DNA from 2 places in the Micromonospora arida genome. Region 2 is predicted to be linked to the other one. Evidence: riboswitches for the same ligand, from Rfam matches in the RefSeq annotation. Region 2 holds a riboswitch; the other holds the start of a gene.
What was found. Region 2 has a riboswitch for S-adenosylmethionine ahead of ACFYP0_RS19950 (aminotransferase class V-fold PLP-dependent enzyme). Riboswitches for the same ligand answer to the same signal wherever they lie in the genome.
Positions count from the first base shown of each region.

Region 1 (8,155 bases), on a different contig from region 2:
GTCGATGGCCTGGTCCTCAATGACCCAGGACCCCGCCTCACGCTCCCGGCGTTGTACGAGGCCGATGCGTTCAAGCAGCTTAACCAGGATGTGTTCCTGGTTCGGGCCGATCGCCCGCCGCCCCGCGGGTTCGAGCACCAGTTCAGATATTTCGGCCAGGTTGCTTCGGGAGCTGTGGTCATCCAGGCCGTAGAGGTTGATAGTGCTTGATGAACTGAGGACGCAGCGCAGATCGGGATGGTGCAGGAACACCGCCTCCTGCACGAACGGGATGACGTCTCGCTCGTCGGGAATCTGAACGTTCTGCTCCTGCGCCCACAGACGCAGCTCGTCCTTCAGCTTGCTCGCGAAAAACTGCGCTTTGCGCCGGGTCAGCTTGAGCGGCGAATCTTCGGGGCGCCGACCGTCGCGAGCCCAACGCTGATCATCGCCGCGGAGGGTGCCAGAGTAGTACTTGAGCTCGATGAGGTGGAGCTGTTTGCGACCGAGTAAAAGTAGGTCGACCTCGTGCCATCGACCCCGCGAATCGCGGAACTCGAAGTTCGACCAGGCGCGAAACGGCGTCTCATCGGGCATGATCGCGCGGACCAGTGCCAACCCTTCGGCTTCGTGCGGAAATTGCGAGGGCGAGACCTCGATCCAGCGGTCCTGCCCAGCCTCTGCCACCGTTCACCCTCCGCACCGCACCTGGTTCGTCCCCGAACCTACTGCCCCGGGCCGCAGGAGCATACCCGGTCAGTAGCGGGTGGCCATCGTCTCCGCTCCGCAAGTTGCCGCCCTACGAGGGAGATGTACATCCGCGGGAATCGTGTTGGCTGATTGGTCAGAGGCATTCAGACGGATGGCTGAACAACGGTGTGACGGCCGTGCTGCTGGCCGGCTCAAGCTGCTCTCGAAGACGTAGAGCCTGTTCGGGCGGCGGAGCCGGGTATTCGAATTCGGATGGTGTTGGCGGGTATGGGCGATTTACGGACGTCGACTGCGGAGCGGGCGTGTCCGAATCCAATGCCGAGCGCCCCAGCACATCCACAAAGGGCCTACCGCGCGAGCGCGGCTGGACCGGCATGGTCCAGCGGCTCGCGGGCGGCTCAGGCGGTGGATCCGAACCTCAGGGCCGGTCGGGCGTAGCAGTGAGGAATGCCGCTATCGCCAGCAGGAGGAGCACGGTGCCGGTGAAGCCGGCGGCCCCGGTGAAGATCCCGGCGACCGGATCTCGCGAGCTCATCCCCGTCAGCAGTCCGGCGGCCGCGCCCACCATGAGGCTGAAGACGATGATCACCGCGAGCCAGAGGGGGCGCGTCGGAGGAGTCATTGCCGATCCGTCCTTTCGTGGCCTCCGGCTGTTCCCGGATGCTTGTCGGGCACCGGTGCACGTCCGTGCCTGTCGAAGGCGAGTGGCGTGCGACGGAGGGGAAGCTGTGGGGGTAGAGTAGCAGTGTTCTAACACGATGCGAATATTCAGGAGGCGGGTCTCAGCGTGTCGACCGCGGAGCTATCCACCCAACTGCGCCGGCTCGTGCGGCTTGTCCAAGAGGACCTACGCACGTCCGGGGCCAGCGACGTCTCGGACGAGCAGGTCGACCAAGCAGCGGTCGGGTGGGTGCTCGGCACTCTGTTCGTGCGGTTCGCGGAGGACAACCGCCTGATCGATCGACAGTCGGCACCTGCGGCTCCGGACCAGCAGCTGCCGTGGCTCCTCTCCCGGTTCGAGTCCTTCGCGGCCGTCGATCCGGGGACCGGGCTGTTTGACCGCAGTCAGAACCCGATCTTCGACCTGCCGGTCTCGGACCAGATGGCCGGCGACCTGGTCGCCTTCTGGAACCGCCCCGACGCGAACGGCGGAATGGCCCACGACCTCGCCACCACGGACTTGAACACCCGCTTCCTAGGCGATCTCTACCAGGTCATCGACGAGAGCGCCAGCAAGCAGTACGCCCTACTGCAGACGCCTGCCTTCGTCACCGAGTTCATCTTGGACCTCACGCTTGAACCTGCCCTTCAGGAGCGTGGGCATGAGGCCCTCCGCCTGATGGATCCGGTCTGCGGGTCGGGGCACTTTGTCCTGGCGGCATTCTCGCGGCTGTTTTCCGTCTGGCAGCGGGCCGCTCCCACGGTTGCTGTCGAGGATCTGGTCGGTCGTGCGCTGCGCTGCGTGCACGGGGTGGATCTCAACCCTCTCGCCGTGGCTATCACCCGGTTCCGCCTGCTCATGGCTGCGGTGCGCGCGTGTGGCGCCACGAAGCTCAGCGAGGTTGCCCGATTCGACTGGCGATTCTCGGTAGCCGTCGCCGATTCGCTGGTCGAGGACCCCTTCGGTGGCGACTTCGACGTGGTGGTAGGCAACCCGCCCTACACCACCGTGCGGGACAAAATCCTTGATGAGGTCTACCGCGCCCGGTACGACGCCTGCGTCGGCAGGTACGCCCTCACGATCCCCTTCTCGCAGAGGCTTTTCCAGTTGGCTCGGCCCGGTGGCCGGGTTGGTCAACTGACATCCAACTCGTTCATGAAGCGCGAGTTCGGTCGAAGGCTCGTCGAGGAGTTCTTCGGGCACCGGGTCGCCCTCACGCACATCATCGACACTTCGGGCGCGTTCATCCCAGGCCACGGCACGCCCACCGTGATATTGATCGGCCGCAACGAGCCGCCTCTTGACGCGGCGCCGGTGCTCACCGTGGCCGGACTGCGCGGCGAGCCGGCCGTCCCGTCCGATCCCGCTCGGGCGCCGGTCTGGCGATCGTTGCTGCGACAGACGGCGCATCCTGGTCGCGCCGACACGTGGTCGGAATCTCGCTACGTCAGCCGAGAGCAACTCCGCTCGTTTCCGCTGACGATTGCGACAAGCGAGGCGGCCGAGGTCCTCGCGGGGATTGCCGCTGCGCCACGTCGGCTGAACGACTATGTGGTGCGAATTGGATACTTCGCCAACACGGGATCGGATGACATCTTCACCGCGCCACGTCACACGTTCGCGACGCTCGGAATTCCTGCTGACGACGCCCTCGTGGGCGTTATCTCCGGCTCCGAGGTCCGGGACTGGAACGCCCAGGCCGACCGCTACGCTTTCTGCCCGTACGATTCATCGGGCGACATCGTCTCGATCGAACAGCATCCCGCGCATCTACGACGGCTGTGGCCATACGGTCTGGTGCTGCGGAACCGCCCATCCGGTTTCGAGGGATCTGCCAATAAGAGCGGAAGGCCTTGGTACGACTGGCATCAGTTCGTCGGTCGGAGGGGCACCCACGACCGGCTGATCACATACTCCTGGGTTGCCACCCACAACCACTTCGCCGCCCTGCACAGGGATGAGGTGCCACTGCACTCCGCGCCGATCATCGAGCTCCCCCCCGACGCGGCACAGCGCCGCACCGACCTGACCGCATGGCTCAACAGTTCCTCGGTCTGCTTCTGGCTAAAGCAGGGCAGCAACAGCAAGGGCAGGCCGGGCCTCGACCAGACTGGCACCGGCGAACACTGGGACACCTTCTACGAGATCGCCGCCACCCGGCTGCGCGAGCTCCCATTGCCCGAGAAGCTGCGCACCACGTACGCCGATGAGTTGGACCGGCTCGCTCGGGAGCTGTCTGAGACCACTCCCGCAGCGGTAGTGCGCCACCAGTCCCCAAGCCGCGAAGGGTTCTCCACGGCTCGTTCCCGTTGGGAAGCTGTCCGCGCCCGCATGGTGGCCCTGCAGGAGGAGTTGGACTGGGAGGTCTATCTCCGGTATGGCGTGACCGAGGACGAGGGCCTGTTGGCCGCTGCCTCCGCCGTTCCACCATTGGCCTTCGGCGAGCGAGCATTCGAGATCGTCATGGCCCGACAGATGGTCGCCGGCGAGCTGGACACTGCTTGGTTTGTGCGGCACGGCGCTCTTCCGACCACCGATCTCCCCGCCCACTGGCCAGCGTCCTACCGTGAGGTGGTCGAGCGGCGCATCGACGCGATGCAGCGGGACAGTCGGCTGCGGACTCTGGAACGGCCGGAGTTCAAACGACGATGGGCCTCCCCCGGCTGGGACGCCATGGCGGCCGGAGCGGTGCGCACCTGGTTGCTCGACAGGTGTGAGACGGCCGAGCTCTGGTACGACAACGCAGACGGCGCAAGGCGTGCCCGACCGCGAACAATCGTGGAGCTAGCCGAGCTGCTGGGCGAGGATCCAGCGTTCGTCCAGGCGGCTGAGCTGTACGCACCAGGCCAACCGCTAGTCGACGTCGTAAGGGACCTGTTCGCGGACGAAGTCGTCCCCCACCTCGCCGCCCTACGTTATCGAGACTCGGGCATCGCAAAGCGCGCTCAGTGGGAGGAGACGTGGCGGCTACAACGGGAACAGGACTTGGGTCTTACTGGGCCGGCCCCGATGCCACCGAAATACAGCAGCGCCGACTTCCTGAAGGTGAGCTACTGGCGGCACCGTGGCAAGTACGACGTGCCTGGCGAACGGTTCGTGTCCTATGCGCGCTCGGGAGGCGCCATCAAGGACGCCATGGTGGGGTGGGCCGGCTGGCCCGTCGAGGACCGGGCAATGGTGCTATCCGACCTCGCGTCAGCCGCACCGACTCGCGAGGACGGCGTTCCGCTGCTCGCCGGCCTGCTGGAGTTGCTGCCGTGGGTGAAGCAATGGTGTAGCGACCAGCAGTACGGGAGCCACCGCACCCTGCTAGACGACTTGATGGTCCGGTGGGATGTCACCGAGGAGGATCTACGCGCTTGGCGTCCCCTGAAATCGAAGCGCGGGCGTCCCCGCAAGCAGAGCTGATCGATGTAGCTCAGTCAGGCCATCTGACCACCAGAACTATCCACATGATGATCCTTCGGGCTCCACCCTACCGGGGCTCTTCACTGACGTACCGGCCCTCGGTACCGATCTGCCCGATCCTGCGGGCGCAGTCGAGCGGGCCAGGTAGATCGTCGTTTCAACGGTCAGCCTGCCTGAGGGCGTCTACCGGTTCGGGGACGGCCCTGCGCCAGTTCCGGCAGGTGCTGACACACGTACGCGCCACCTCCGGCGACGTCTCCCCCACGGCTCTCGACCTACGTTTCAACATCGGCATACTGCTGATCTCCGATGACAAGGCCGCCGAGGCCGCGGACGAGCTGCAACCGCTGCACGACGACCTCTGCGTGGTCTACGGCCCAGACCATGAGCTGACCCGGGAAGTCGCCGACCTGCTTGCCCGGCTCCGACTCGCCGCCGACGGATAGATCCGCCACCGCCGTCTGCTCAGGTCTCCCCCGCGTGTTGTCCGGGGTTGCTCCCGGCTTCGATGATCTCTATGCTTCCTGGGCGTCAAGAGTGGTCAGCGTCAAGCCCCTCGGCTTGCTGACCCGGCAACCGCGCCACCCGCGCACGGTGCCTCCGGGGGAAGACCAGGCCGACCGCAAGCCGCGGCACGGCAAGAGCGGGTGCCTCATGGCACCGGAAAGCGAGTTCATCGTGCCGTTCGACGAACTGGACCTGGCCGCCTTCGCGGTCTGCCTGACCTGCGGGCACCTCCGCGACGGCGCCCCGCGCGAACAGCGGTGCCGCTGCCAGCCACGTACACCGGAGTGGGAGCAGCAGTGGCAGGGCCAGGACATCCCTAGTGACCTCGACCTGTGCCTGTTGTGTGTCCGGGACACGGTGACCACCCGAACCCGGTGGTCGTGGCTGGCCTGCGAAACCTGCCGACACGTCTCGCAGGTCGTCGGCGAGCGGTACGGCCACCGCGCCGCACTGCCGCTGGGCCGGCACTCGCTCATGAACGGCGACGTGGCCCAGCGGCAGACGGCCACGACCACCGAGGTCGCTGCCTCGCTGGTGGCCTCCGCACGGCGTTGTAACGAGCTGCGCGAGTGGCAGCAGGTGGAGTTCGCCCGGCTCGCCGAGCCACTACGCGTGATTGCTTCGAGCCTGCCGCTGGCCGAGTGGCAGCGGCAGTCGCCGCCCTCGCTTGGAGCGAGCGTCGACGCTTTCGACCGCTACGGCGTCATGCCCGTGCCCAACGACCTCAGCAGCCTCCGGCAGGCCCAGACCGAATTCCTGTCCACCGCGCGTTGACCGCCAGTCCAGCCGGCTGCTGTTGGGTATCCGAATCGCCAACAGCGGTCGCGCTGGTCATCGTCCATCGAAGGTCCGGTGATAACCGGCAGCTCGGATGCCGCGCCGTTCGATAGCATCCGGCCATGATGGACGGTGGCGGGCAGTGACGTCGGTGCCCGGTGGCCGAAGCATGACCATCACCAGTGGTTGGCCGGCGCTGACCGTGGCATTGAGCAACAGAGCCTCGCCAGCGAGATTGTTCATTCAGGAGCGGTTCGGCCGCTGGCAGGACCTGCAGGCACGGTATCGGGAATCCGTGGGCTCCCTTGTCGTGCCTGGGAGCCAGGCGAACCCTGGCACCATCGGCTCGGCCTTCGACTGGATGGTGCGCTTCATGGTGCATCCCAGTCCGGATCTGCGCTTGGCACTGCTCGGCGCGCGCACTCCCCCACTCCGGCACGCGGTCCACGAACTGGCACGCACGCTGAATTACTCCCAAAGCGGCGACAGCGTGGGGACCTACCGGTTCACCGGGCCGGGCGCAGGCAGCGAAGCCGACCATCAACTCGTTGCCCGGGCGTGCTGGGCGCTGGCGCTCCTCACCGACCTGTACCGGGTCGATTCCACACCCGGATCCCCGTTGATGGCCCTGGCCCCAAGGTCCATCACCGCCGAGAAGCTCCTTGAGCTCGCCCCACCCGCGGCCCTCGACGAGCTCCAGGCTCTGCGCGCCTTCGCCGAGCGAAGCCTCGTGCCGCCCCTGTCGGCACGGCATGGAGCGTGGGCCCTCGGGCCGACCTTCGCCGGATCATCGCTGATGAACGCCGACGCCGACCTGATCGCCGCAGGTCTGCTGCTCGAACTCAAGACGGGCCTCGGCAGCAAACGCCGCGACGGGACACGGCGGTCATCACTGGAAGCGCCGACCATCATGCAGCTGCTCGGCTACGTACTGCTGGACTTCGCTGACGAGTTCGCCATCGAAGCCGTCGGCGTTTACAACGCCCGCTACGCACACCTGACGACCTGGCGCCTAACCGAACTCCTGGCTGAGTTGGCGGGCCGGCCCGTCGACCTGAAGGAAGAACGTGTCGCCTTCCATCAGCTGCTCCACGGGCGATCGCGTTAGTCCTCGCGTCGGAGACCATCTAGGTAGCCCTGAATGAGGGCGGACGCGTCGCGGAAGTCGAGGTCGAAGAACTCACGGTCCTTGCGCACCCGGTAGGGCGCCAATCGATCGTGCAGCTCGGCCTCCACCGACGGAGCATCCGCGACCACCCACAAAGCGCGCACGCCATACGGGATAACGACGCCTGTCGCCCGATTGATCTCCCTCACCCGCTCCTCGACGGTTCGCTCGGTGTAGCCGATCTTCAGCATCCGAGGCTGCTCGCGAGTCGACAGCACGTAGATGTAGCCAGCTCCTCGTATTTCACGCGGCTGTTCCCCGACGAGTCCGGCCAGATGGACCTGCACGTCCGCGTCAGTCAGGAGCGTGAGCTGCTTCGCAGCTGTGGCATCGTCGCCATCCCTGATCGCGGTGCGTAGGCGACTGAGCGCGTCACCAACTTGTAGGCAGCGCTTACGTCCGGGGCGGCCCAGCTGTTGCCACACGGTGAACCAGTCCCACTGGTCCTGCTTGTGACAGCGCGAGTAGAGCCCCTTGACTTCCGACAGGGCCTCCAGCAGTGACGGGCTGGACTCAATCGGGTCGTTCTGCAGGTAGCTCAGCACGGCCGCTACCGACTGACGTCGTTTCTGCTGAACCTCGGGCTTGACGGGGGCCATCCCGAAGCCCCACTTCTGCACGACCTGCACGCGGTGGTCTTGAACTGGAGATGCCACGACCGCCTCCCCCTCCCGTAGCTGCATGCGCCGTCGGATGCGGCGATCCCGGCCACCTCAGCAGCGGCCGGAATGAGCGGGAAGAGTATCCAACACGACTCGCTGGCCGCCGAGCCGGAGCCCGGACGGAAGGCCGCCCGCCTGCGAAGGAACACACGCGACTACAGGCCGAGAGACCGGAGCGGGCAAGATGACCTCTGCGTGGTCTCCGGCCCTACCCGCGAGGAGGGTCTGGCGATCGCCCACGTGCTGGCCCGCGTCCGGCTCGCCGGGCCGGGGGTGGGTGAC
Region 1 is NZ_JBIALC010000004.1:119,320-127,474, reverse strand. It holds gene pglW (BREX system serine/threonine kinase PglW) at 1-666, opposite strand, end outside; gene ACFYP0_RS14845 (hypothetical protein) at 1,109-1,312, opposite strand; gene pglX (BREX-2 system adenine-specific DNA-methyltransferase PglX) at 1,478-4,759, shown strand; gene ACFYP0_RS14835 (hypothetical protein) at 4,981-5,205, shown strand; SAM riboswitch class IV at 5,289-5,409, shown strand; gene ACFYP0_RS14830 (hypothetical protein) at 5,414-6,040, shown strand; gene ACFYP0_RS14825 (hypothetical protein) at 6,213-7,151, shown strand; gene ACFYP0_RS14820 (GIY-YIG nuclease family protein) at 7,148-7,840, opposite strand; gene ACFYP0_RS14815 (S9 family peptidase) at 8,114-8,155, shown strand, end outside.
Region 1: another riboswitch for S-adenosylmethionine. It lies ahead of ACFYP0_RS14830 (hypothetical protein); the one in region 2 lies ahead of ACFYP0_RS19950 (aminotransferase class V-fold PLP-dependent enzyme).

Region 2 (8,155 bases):
GCGCGGCCCGTTGCCCGTTCGGGCAGGAGTGCTTCGCCGAGGCGTCGCGGGCCCGCGCCCGGGAGGCCGACATCGTGGTGACCAACCACAGCCTGCTCGCGGTCGACATGCTCGCCGACCGGCACATCGTGCCGCCACACAAGCTGCTCATCGTCGACGAGGCGCACGAGCTGGCCGACCGGGTCTCCTCCGCCGCCCAGGCGGAACTGGTGCCGGAGCTGATCGACCGGACCACCCGGCGGGCTCGTACGCTGCTGCGCCCGGAGACCGCCGAGGCGCTCACCGCTGCCGGTGACGCCCTGGCGGTCGGGCTGGCCGAGGCGCCGGCCGGGCGGATCACCGCGGGGCTGCCGACGCCGCTGCGGGAGGCGTGCACGCTGCTCGACGCGGCGACCCGCTCCGCCCTGGACGCGATCGGCGACATCAAGGCCGACGACCCCGACCCGGTCCGCAAGCAGCAGGCCAAGGCCGCCCTGGACGAGCTCTCCACCACCGCGCAGCGGTTACTGGAGGAGGGCGACCACGACGTGGCCTGGGTGGAGAAGAACGACAGCGGCAACCGCCGGGCACTGGTGGTCGCGCCGCTGTCGGTGGCCGGCACCCTCGCCACCCACCTGTACGACGAACGCACCGTCGTGGCCACCTCGGCGACCCTGGCGCTGGGCGGCCGGTTCGACACGGTCGCCCGCGCCCTCGGGCTGGACGCGCCGCCGCCCGCCCCGCCGAGCCCCGCCGCGGCCGCGCTGGCCGCCCGCACCGGCCCCGGCCGGCCGGCTGCCGAGGCGCCGGGCCGTCGCCTCGCCGGCGACGTCACCCCGAACGCCCTCATCCCGGCCACCGAGGGCCCCGGGTGGCGGTCACTGGACGTTGGTTCGCCGTTCGACTACGCCCGGCAGGGCATCCTGTACGTCGCCGCACACCTTCCCCGCCCCAGCGTCTCCGGGCTGCCCGAGGCTGCCGGAGAGGAACTGCTCGGGCTGGTCGAGGCGCTCGGTGGTCGTACTCTCGGGCTCTTCTCCTCCCGGCGGGCCGCGCAGCAGGCGGCGGAGCTGTTGCGCGCGCGGACCGACCTGCCGGTGTTGCTCCAGGGCGAGGAGGCGTTGCCGCTGCTGGTACGTCGCTTCCGCGAGGAGCGCGCCAGCTGTCTGTTCGGGGTGATGTCGCTCTGGCAGGGGGTGGATGTGCCGGGTGACGCCTGCCAGCTCGTCGTCATCGACCGGCTGCCCTTCCCCCGCCCGGACGAACCGCTGGCGGCGGCCCGCGCGGCGGCCGTGGACGCGGGCGGTGGCTCCGGCTTCTCAGCGGTCAGCGTGCCGATCGCGGCGGTGAGGCTGGCTCAGGGGGTGGGCCGGCTGATCCGCGCGACCGGCGACCGGGGCGTGGTGGCGGTGCTCGACTCCCGGCTGGAGACGGCCCGAGGCTACGGGCCGTTCCTGCGCCGCTCGCTGCCCCCGTTCTGGTACACGACCCGCCCCGAGGTGGCCCGAGGCGCCCTGGAACGCCTGGCCAAGTCCTGACGCCCCCCGGGGGGCGACGCCGCGGCGACGGCACGGCGACAAGATCGCACTACAACGAGGAAAGAGTGGTCTCCCGCTGCGGGGAGGCCACTCTTTCCAGGATCGTGCGTGATCGAGCGGGCCGGGCGAGCGCGGCGTCGTGTTGCTCAGGGGGCCTGTGAGGCGACGACCACGGCGTCGGGCGGGGTGTCCGGGACCCTGCGGGCGGCGAGCCGGCGGACCGCGGTGTTCAGCACCGCGATGAGCGGCACGGAGACCAGCGCGCCGGTGATCCCGGCGAGTACGACACCGGCGGCGATACCGATGATCACCGCGAGCGGGTGCAGGGCCACCGCCCGGCCCATGATCAGCGGTTGGAGCACGTGCCCCTCGATCTGCTGGACGCCGATCACCACACCGAGAATGATCAACGCGGTGACCGGGCCGCTGTCGACGAGTGCCACCAGCACCGCCACGCCACCGGAGAGCGCCGCACCGACGATCGGGATGAACGCGCCCAGGAAGACCAGCGCGGCCAGCGGGAAGGCGAACGGGATGTCGAAGATGACCAGGAAGATGCCGATGCCGACCGCGTCGATGAAGGCGACCAGCACGGTCGCGCGAACGTAGGCGACAAGCGTCTGCCAGGAGGCGCGGCCGGCGTCGTCGACCTTCCACCGGGCGGCCACCGGCAGCAGCCGGACCAGGAAACGCCAGATCCGGTTGCCGTCACGCAGGAAGAAGAACGTCGCGAAGAGCACCAGCAGCGTGCCGGTCAGCACCTCGGCCAGCGTCGCGGCGGTGCTCAACGCGCCGCTGGTGAACCTCGAGGTGTTGTTGTTGATCCAGCCCTGCGCCTCCTCGATGTAGCGGTCGAGTTGCCCGTCGGAGAGGTGCAGCGGGCCTGTCTTCAACCAGTTCTGGATCTGCCGGACGCCCTCCGAGGACTTCTCGCTCAGCTCCGGTACGCCACGAATGAACTCGTTGACCACCAGCGTCAGCGTGCCGATCACCGCGGCCAGGCCGCCGACCAGCACCACCGCCGTCGCCAGCGATCGGGGGAACCGGGCCCGCAGCAGCCAGCCCACGGCCGGGGCGAGCAGCGCGGAGAGCAGCAGCGCGATGGCCAGCGGAATGATCACGATCTTGATCGTGCCGACGATCCGCAGCAGCGCCCAGGCCACCACGCCGATCACGATCAGTCGCCAACACCACGCGGCGGCGATCCGCAGCCCGTGCGGAACGTCGGCGTCGTCCCGGCTGGAGGTGGAGCTGTGCAGGTCCACCGGAGGTTCAGCGCCGTAGACCGTGGCGCTCGACGGCGCGGTCGGCCCCGGCACGGCCGGCGACGCCACCCGCACCGCCTCCGACGCGTCGTTCAGCGCGTCACTGGGGACGCCCTCGTCGGCGCGCGCCGACTCCTGTCGTGACTGGTAGGCGCGGCGAAGCCGCCCGCGTACCCGCTCGAAGCGGCTCAAGCGCACCTCCTGGCAGAAAACCCGGCCCGCCGACGGCGACAGGTCGGACAGCATACGTCCGTTCCCGACACCGTAGGGCGGTTGCGCCACACAATGCCCCGACCACCTCCGGCGTAACCACCGGCCGGCCGCCGTCGGCCACACGGTAGCGTCTGCGACGTGACCGCCGACAACGATCTCGACGCCGGCCTGCCGATCCGCCTGCTGCACGACCGTGTGCTGGTGCGAATGGAGGGCAGTGAGGGCGAACGCCGCTCCACCGCTGGCATCGTCATTCCGGCGACCGCAGCGGTCGGCAAGCGCCTCGCCTGGGCCACCGCGGTCGGGGTGGGGCCGAACGTCCGCGCCATCGTCTCCGGCGACCGGGTGCTCTTCGACCCGGACGAGCGCTCCGAGGTCGAGCTGCACGGCCGCGGTTACGTGCTGCTGCGGGAGCGGGATGTGCACGCCGTGGCCGCCGAGCGGATCGAGAACGACTCGACCGGCCTCTACCTCTGACGCACCTCCCCCGGCCACCAGGGCCCGTCGCGCACCGTTTGCCCAGCCGCACGACGGGAAGCCATCCGGCGACCGTGGCCCTGGGGAGGGACGATGCCGGTATTCGTGAAGAAGCTGTTGACCTGGGGCAGTGTCGCGTTCCTGATCTACTTCATGGCCTTTCGGCCGGACGGCGCCGCGCAGATGTTCCGGGCGATCGGGGCCGCGCTGATCGCGATGTTCCAGGGCCTCGGTGACTTCCTCACCTCGCTGATGACCTGAGCGGCACTGCCGTCAGCCGTCAGCCGTCAGGCCGCAGCTGTCAGGGGTGCGTCGGCGGCCAGGGCGACGCCGGGCGCAGGCCGGGCCAACCGGGCGGGGCGTACCCCGCCGGAGCCGGGGCGGGCGCCAGCACCACCGGGATCGGCACCACCGGCTCGTCCGGCGCGTCAACGGCGCGCTGCGTGCCGTCCGGGAAGCGCAGGTGGTAGCGGCTGCCGTCCCAGACCCCCGCCGGTGCCTGCGGGTCCCGACCCACGAAGAACGACCGGTACGCGGTGATCGCGTCCAGCAGCTCCCGCTCCTCACGGGCGGTCCGCTCCTGGTCGGCGGGTTTGCGGTCCAGGCCGCGAAGCGTCCCGTCGCGCAGCAGGGCCAGCCGGGTCGCGGCGGACTGGTAACCCCGCATCGCCCGCACCCCGGCGTCGCCGGCCACGCGCCGCGCCCAACTGCGGGCGGCATGCCGCCGGCCGAGACCGCTCAGGGCGGCCACCTCGGGCGGGCTGAGCCAACCGGCGCGGACGTAGTCGGGCAGGACCCGCTCGGTGAGCCGCCCCTCCCAGGCGCGCAACCACAGCGCCAGCCCCACGGTGCCGAAGAAGACCGGAACCATGAGGCCCAGGAAGCCGTACAGCATGATCATGGCCTCGCCGGTGGCCTGGGTCAGCGTGGGCAGCAGGTTCCACGTGCCGTGCAGCATCATCGCCAGCAGCAGGCCGGCGATCGGGGCGAGCACCCGGATGCGCCGGTCGGCCGTCCGGGAGGCGATACCCAACCCCACACCGGTCATCGAGGTGAAAAGGGGATGGGCGAACCCGAACAGCAGGATCCGCAGAATGAAGATCGCGATGACCTGCTGGATGCCGGTGGCCGGACCGTACCGGTCGGCGCCGGACGCGTACCCCAACCCGCCCAGGTAGAGGATGTTCTCCACCATCGCGAAGCCGACCGCGGAGAGCCCGCAGTAGACCAGGCCGTCGGTGATCCCGGACCACTCGCGGCGGCGGAACACCAGCAGCAGGATCGGGCCCAGCGCCTTGGTCAGCTCCTCGATGAACGGTGCCACCAGCACCCCGGTGAGCGCGGACGGCAGCCCCCAGTCGGCGAAGCGGTTGGCCGCGAAGTCGTTGACCGTGAGCGAGGCGGCGGTGGAGACGAACGCCCCCCAGGCGAAGCAGAAGATCAGATACTTCAACGGCTCCGGTTCGTACCGGTCCAGCCAGAGGAAGCAGGCGACCAGCACCGGCACCGGCAGGATGGCGGCGACGACCCCGATCAGCAGGGCCTGCACACCGAGCGACTGGCCGAGCGTGAAGACCATGAAGACCGCGCACGCCGCGATCAACAGCACCACCCCGGCCAGCGCCAGGAACCGCCGCCAGCCCAGTCGGCGCAGCGGCATCCGGGGCTGCTCGCCCACGGATGGCGCGGCGGACGCAGGCGGCGCGGCGGGCGACGGCGGCAGCGGTGAACCGGGCGGGGTGTCGGCCATGCCGTCAGCGTAGCCATCCGCCGCCGGCTGGTTCGGTCGCATCGGTAGCCGCTATGCTGCCGGCAGGTCACGAGTGCCAGCGTTCAGCCCCGGCTTGCTGGCCGGCAACCCTCGTCGAGTTCGCGGTGGGGTGCCCCGGGTGATGACCGGGCCCAGCCCGATCGGTGTGCTGGGCAAGCGCGGACCCCGTCCCGATGTCGCACCCGGGGTCCCTGACCCCGGAGGTTCCGGCGTGTCCGTCACTCTCGTCCCCTCGCTGCCCAGCCTGCCCACCGTGCCGTCGGCGCCGTCCGCGCCGCTCGACGTCCTCGGCGTGCCCGGCGAGATCAACCTGGACTACGCGGCCAGTGCGCCGTGCGCCCGGGCCGCGGCCGACGCGGTGGCCGAGCTGCTGCCCTGGTACGCCAGCGTGCATCGCGGAGCGGGAGCGCTGTCGCGGCGCTGCACCCTCGCGTACCAGCAGGCCCGGCAGACGATCGGCGACTTCTTCGGCGCTCGCGCCGACGATCATGTGATCTTCACCCGCAACACCACTGACGCGCTCAACCTGCTGGCGCGGGCCGTGCCGGCCGGCACCACGGTGGTCACGTTCGCAGGCGAACACCATGCCAACCTGCTGCCCTGGCCGCGCGGGTCGGTGCGGCTGCCGGTGCCCAGCGACCCCGACGGGGCGGTACGCGATCTCGCCGCCGCCCTCACCGAGCTGCGCCGGGGCAGCAGCCCGGCGTTGCCGGTGCTGGTCGCGGTGACCGGTGCGAGCAACGTGACCGGTGAGCGGTGGCCGGTCGCCGAACTGGCGCGTGTGGCGCACCGGCACGGTGCCCGGATCGTGCTCGACGCCGCGCAGCTCGCCCCGCACGCCCCGGTCGACCTGCTCGCGCTCGACGTCGACTATCTGGCCGTGTCCGGCCACAAGCTGTACGCGCCGTTCGGCGCAGGAGTGCTGATCGGTCGGGCCGACTGGCTGGACACCGCCCCGCCCTACCTGGCCGGCGGTGGAGCCACCAGTCACGTCGGGCCGGCCACCCACGACGTGACCTGGGCGACCGGCCCGGCCCGACACGAGGGCGGCACCCCGAACCTGCTCGGAGCGGTCGCGCTGGCGGCGGTGTGCAAGGCGCTCGACGAGGCGAACCAGAGTGCGCTGGCCGCCCACGAGCAGGCCCTGCTGGCCCGGCTACGGACCGGCCTCGCCGCCCTGCCGCACGTCGTCGAGCTGCGCACCTTCGGCCCGGACGCGCCCCGGGTCGGCATCGTCTCGTTCGTGGTCGCCGGATGGGACTCCACCGAGGTGGCCACGCGGCTGGCCGCCGAGCACCACATCGGCGTACGGGACGGGTTGTTCTGTGCCCACCCGCTGGCCCGGCGTCTGCTCGCCGAGGCGGCGGGGCGTACCGGCCGGCGGGACCTGCCGCCCACCGCGCTGCGCGCCAGCATCGGGCTGGGCAGCACGGCCGCTCAGGTGGACCGGCTGCTCGCGGCGCTGGCCGAGCTGGGCTGAGGCACGCCCGACGGTGGCCCCCAGCTCAGCCGACCGGCGGGGCGGTGGGTGGCTTCGGTGTCTCGCCGGGCTCGGCGGGCTCACCGACCGGGCGCTCCTGCTCCCCGAAGGCGGTGCGGATCCACCGGTTCGCCTCCTCCTGCTCGATCCCGGAGGCCACCAGCAGGTCGCTCGCGGTCGTCCGGATCTGGGCGATAACCACGCTGCCGGAGAAGCCAACCCCGGCGCCGTATCCCCGGCCGGCCTCGCTGACCGCCCGCAGCGACCGCTCCCGGGCCTTCTCCGGCTCCTCGCCGGCGGCGAACTCGTGCTTGAGCAGCCGGACCGACTCGGCGAGGTGAGCGATCGCGTCCGGCATGGGATCGGGCACCGGCTCCTCGTCCTCGACCAGCGTGACGGACCGGCGGATCAGCGTGCCGCTGTTGCGCATCGCCCGATCGATCGGGTCGGCCGCCTCGGCGTAGTGGGTCAGCTCGTCGCGGCGGTGCCACCGGGCCGGGGAGAGGGTGGCGGTCTCCTTCGCCCCCTCGATGGCCTCGCCCAACGTGGCCAACTCCTCCTTGTTGTTGCGCAGCCTCTCCAGTGCGCCCTGGATGGCGGCGCGGTCCCGGTTGCGCAGCCCGTCGGCGGTGGCGTCGAGTTGGGCAGCGAGCAGGTCCAGGGCGGGGCGGGCCGCCCGGTTGATCACTCGGAGCGGGTTCAGTGGCAGCAGCACCGCCGTGACCAGCAGCGCGATCCCACCGCCGAGGAAGGCGTCGACGAAGCGGGGGATCTCCAGGTTCTGGGTCGACGGGCTCAGCGTCACGATCAGCACCGCCGTTGCCGCCGCCTGGATGACGATGGCCACGCTCGCTCCGGCGAAGATGGTGAGCAGGATCGCCACGGTGACCACCAGGCCGAGCTGCCACGCCCCGGTGCCGAGCAGGTAAATCAGGAGGTCGCCGACGAACACCCCGACCCCTACCCCGACGATCAGCTCCACCGTCCGGCGGAACCGCTGACCGACCGACGCGGCCAGGGTGCCGACCGCGGAGATCGGCGCGAAGACCGGTTGCGGGTTGCCGAGCACCTTGTGCGAGATCAGGTACGCGAGCCCGGCGGCCAGCCCGGCCTGCACGGCGAGTCCACCGGCCATCCGTACCCGGTGCAGCCGGTCGTGCAGGGTGGCCCGGCCGCGGTGACGCAGTTGTTCGGTGGCCTCGGCGATCCGCGCGCCGTCGATGTCCACCAACCCGTTGCGCAGCGCGGTACGTCGCACCATTCGAGGTCGCTTGTCCCGGGCCACGGCCATGGGCGCGACTACCCGTGGTGGGCCCGCTGAACCCTCCCTTCCCGCGCGTCACCGGCCGATGCGGCAGACTCGGGCGGTGGTTGATCTGTTGGACCGGTGGCGGGCGGCGGCCCGGGGTGCCGGCGCGAGGCCCGACCCGGA
Region 2 is NZ_JBIALC010000006.1:231,945-240,099, forward strand. It holds gene ACFYP0_RS19925 (ATP-dependent DNA helicase) at 1-1,517, shown strand, start outside; gene ACFYP0_RS19930 (AI-2E family transporter) at 1,664-2,974, opposite strand; gene ACFYP0_RS19935 (GroES family chaperonin) at 3,134-3,472, shown strand; gene ACFYP0_RS19940 (hypothetical protein) at 3,566-3,733, shown strand; gene ACFYP0_RS19945 (PrsW family intramembrane metalloprotease) at 3,774-5,264, opposite strand; SAM riboswitch class IV at 5,288-5,408, shown strand; gene ACFYP0_RS19950 (aminotransferase class V-fold PLP-dependent enzyme) at 5,455-6,723, shown strand; gene ACFYP0_RS19955 (FUSC family protein) at 6,749-7,984, opposite strand; gene ACFYP0_RS19960 (HD domain-containing protein) at 8,091-8,155, shown strand, end outside.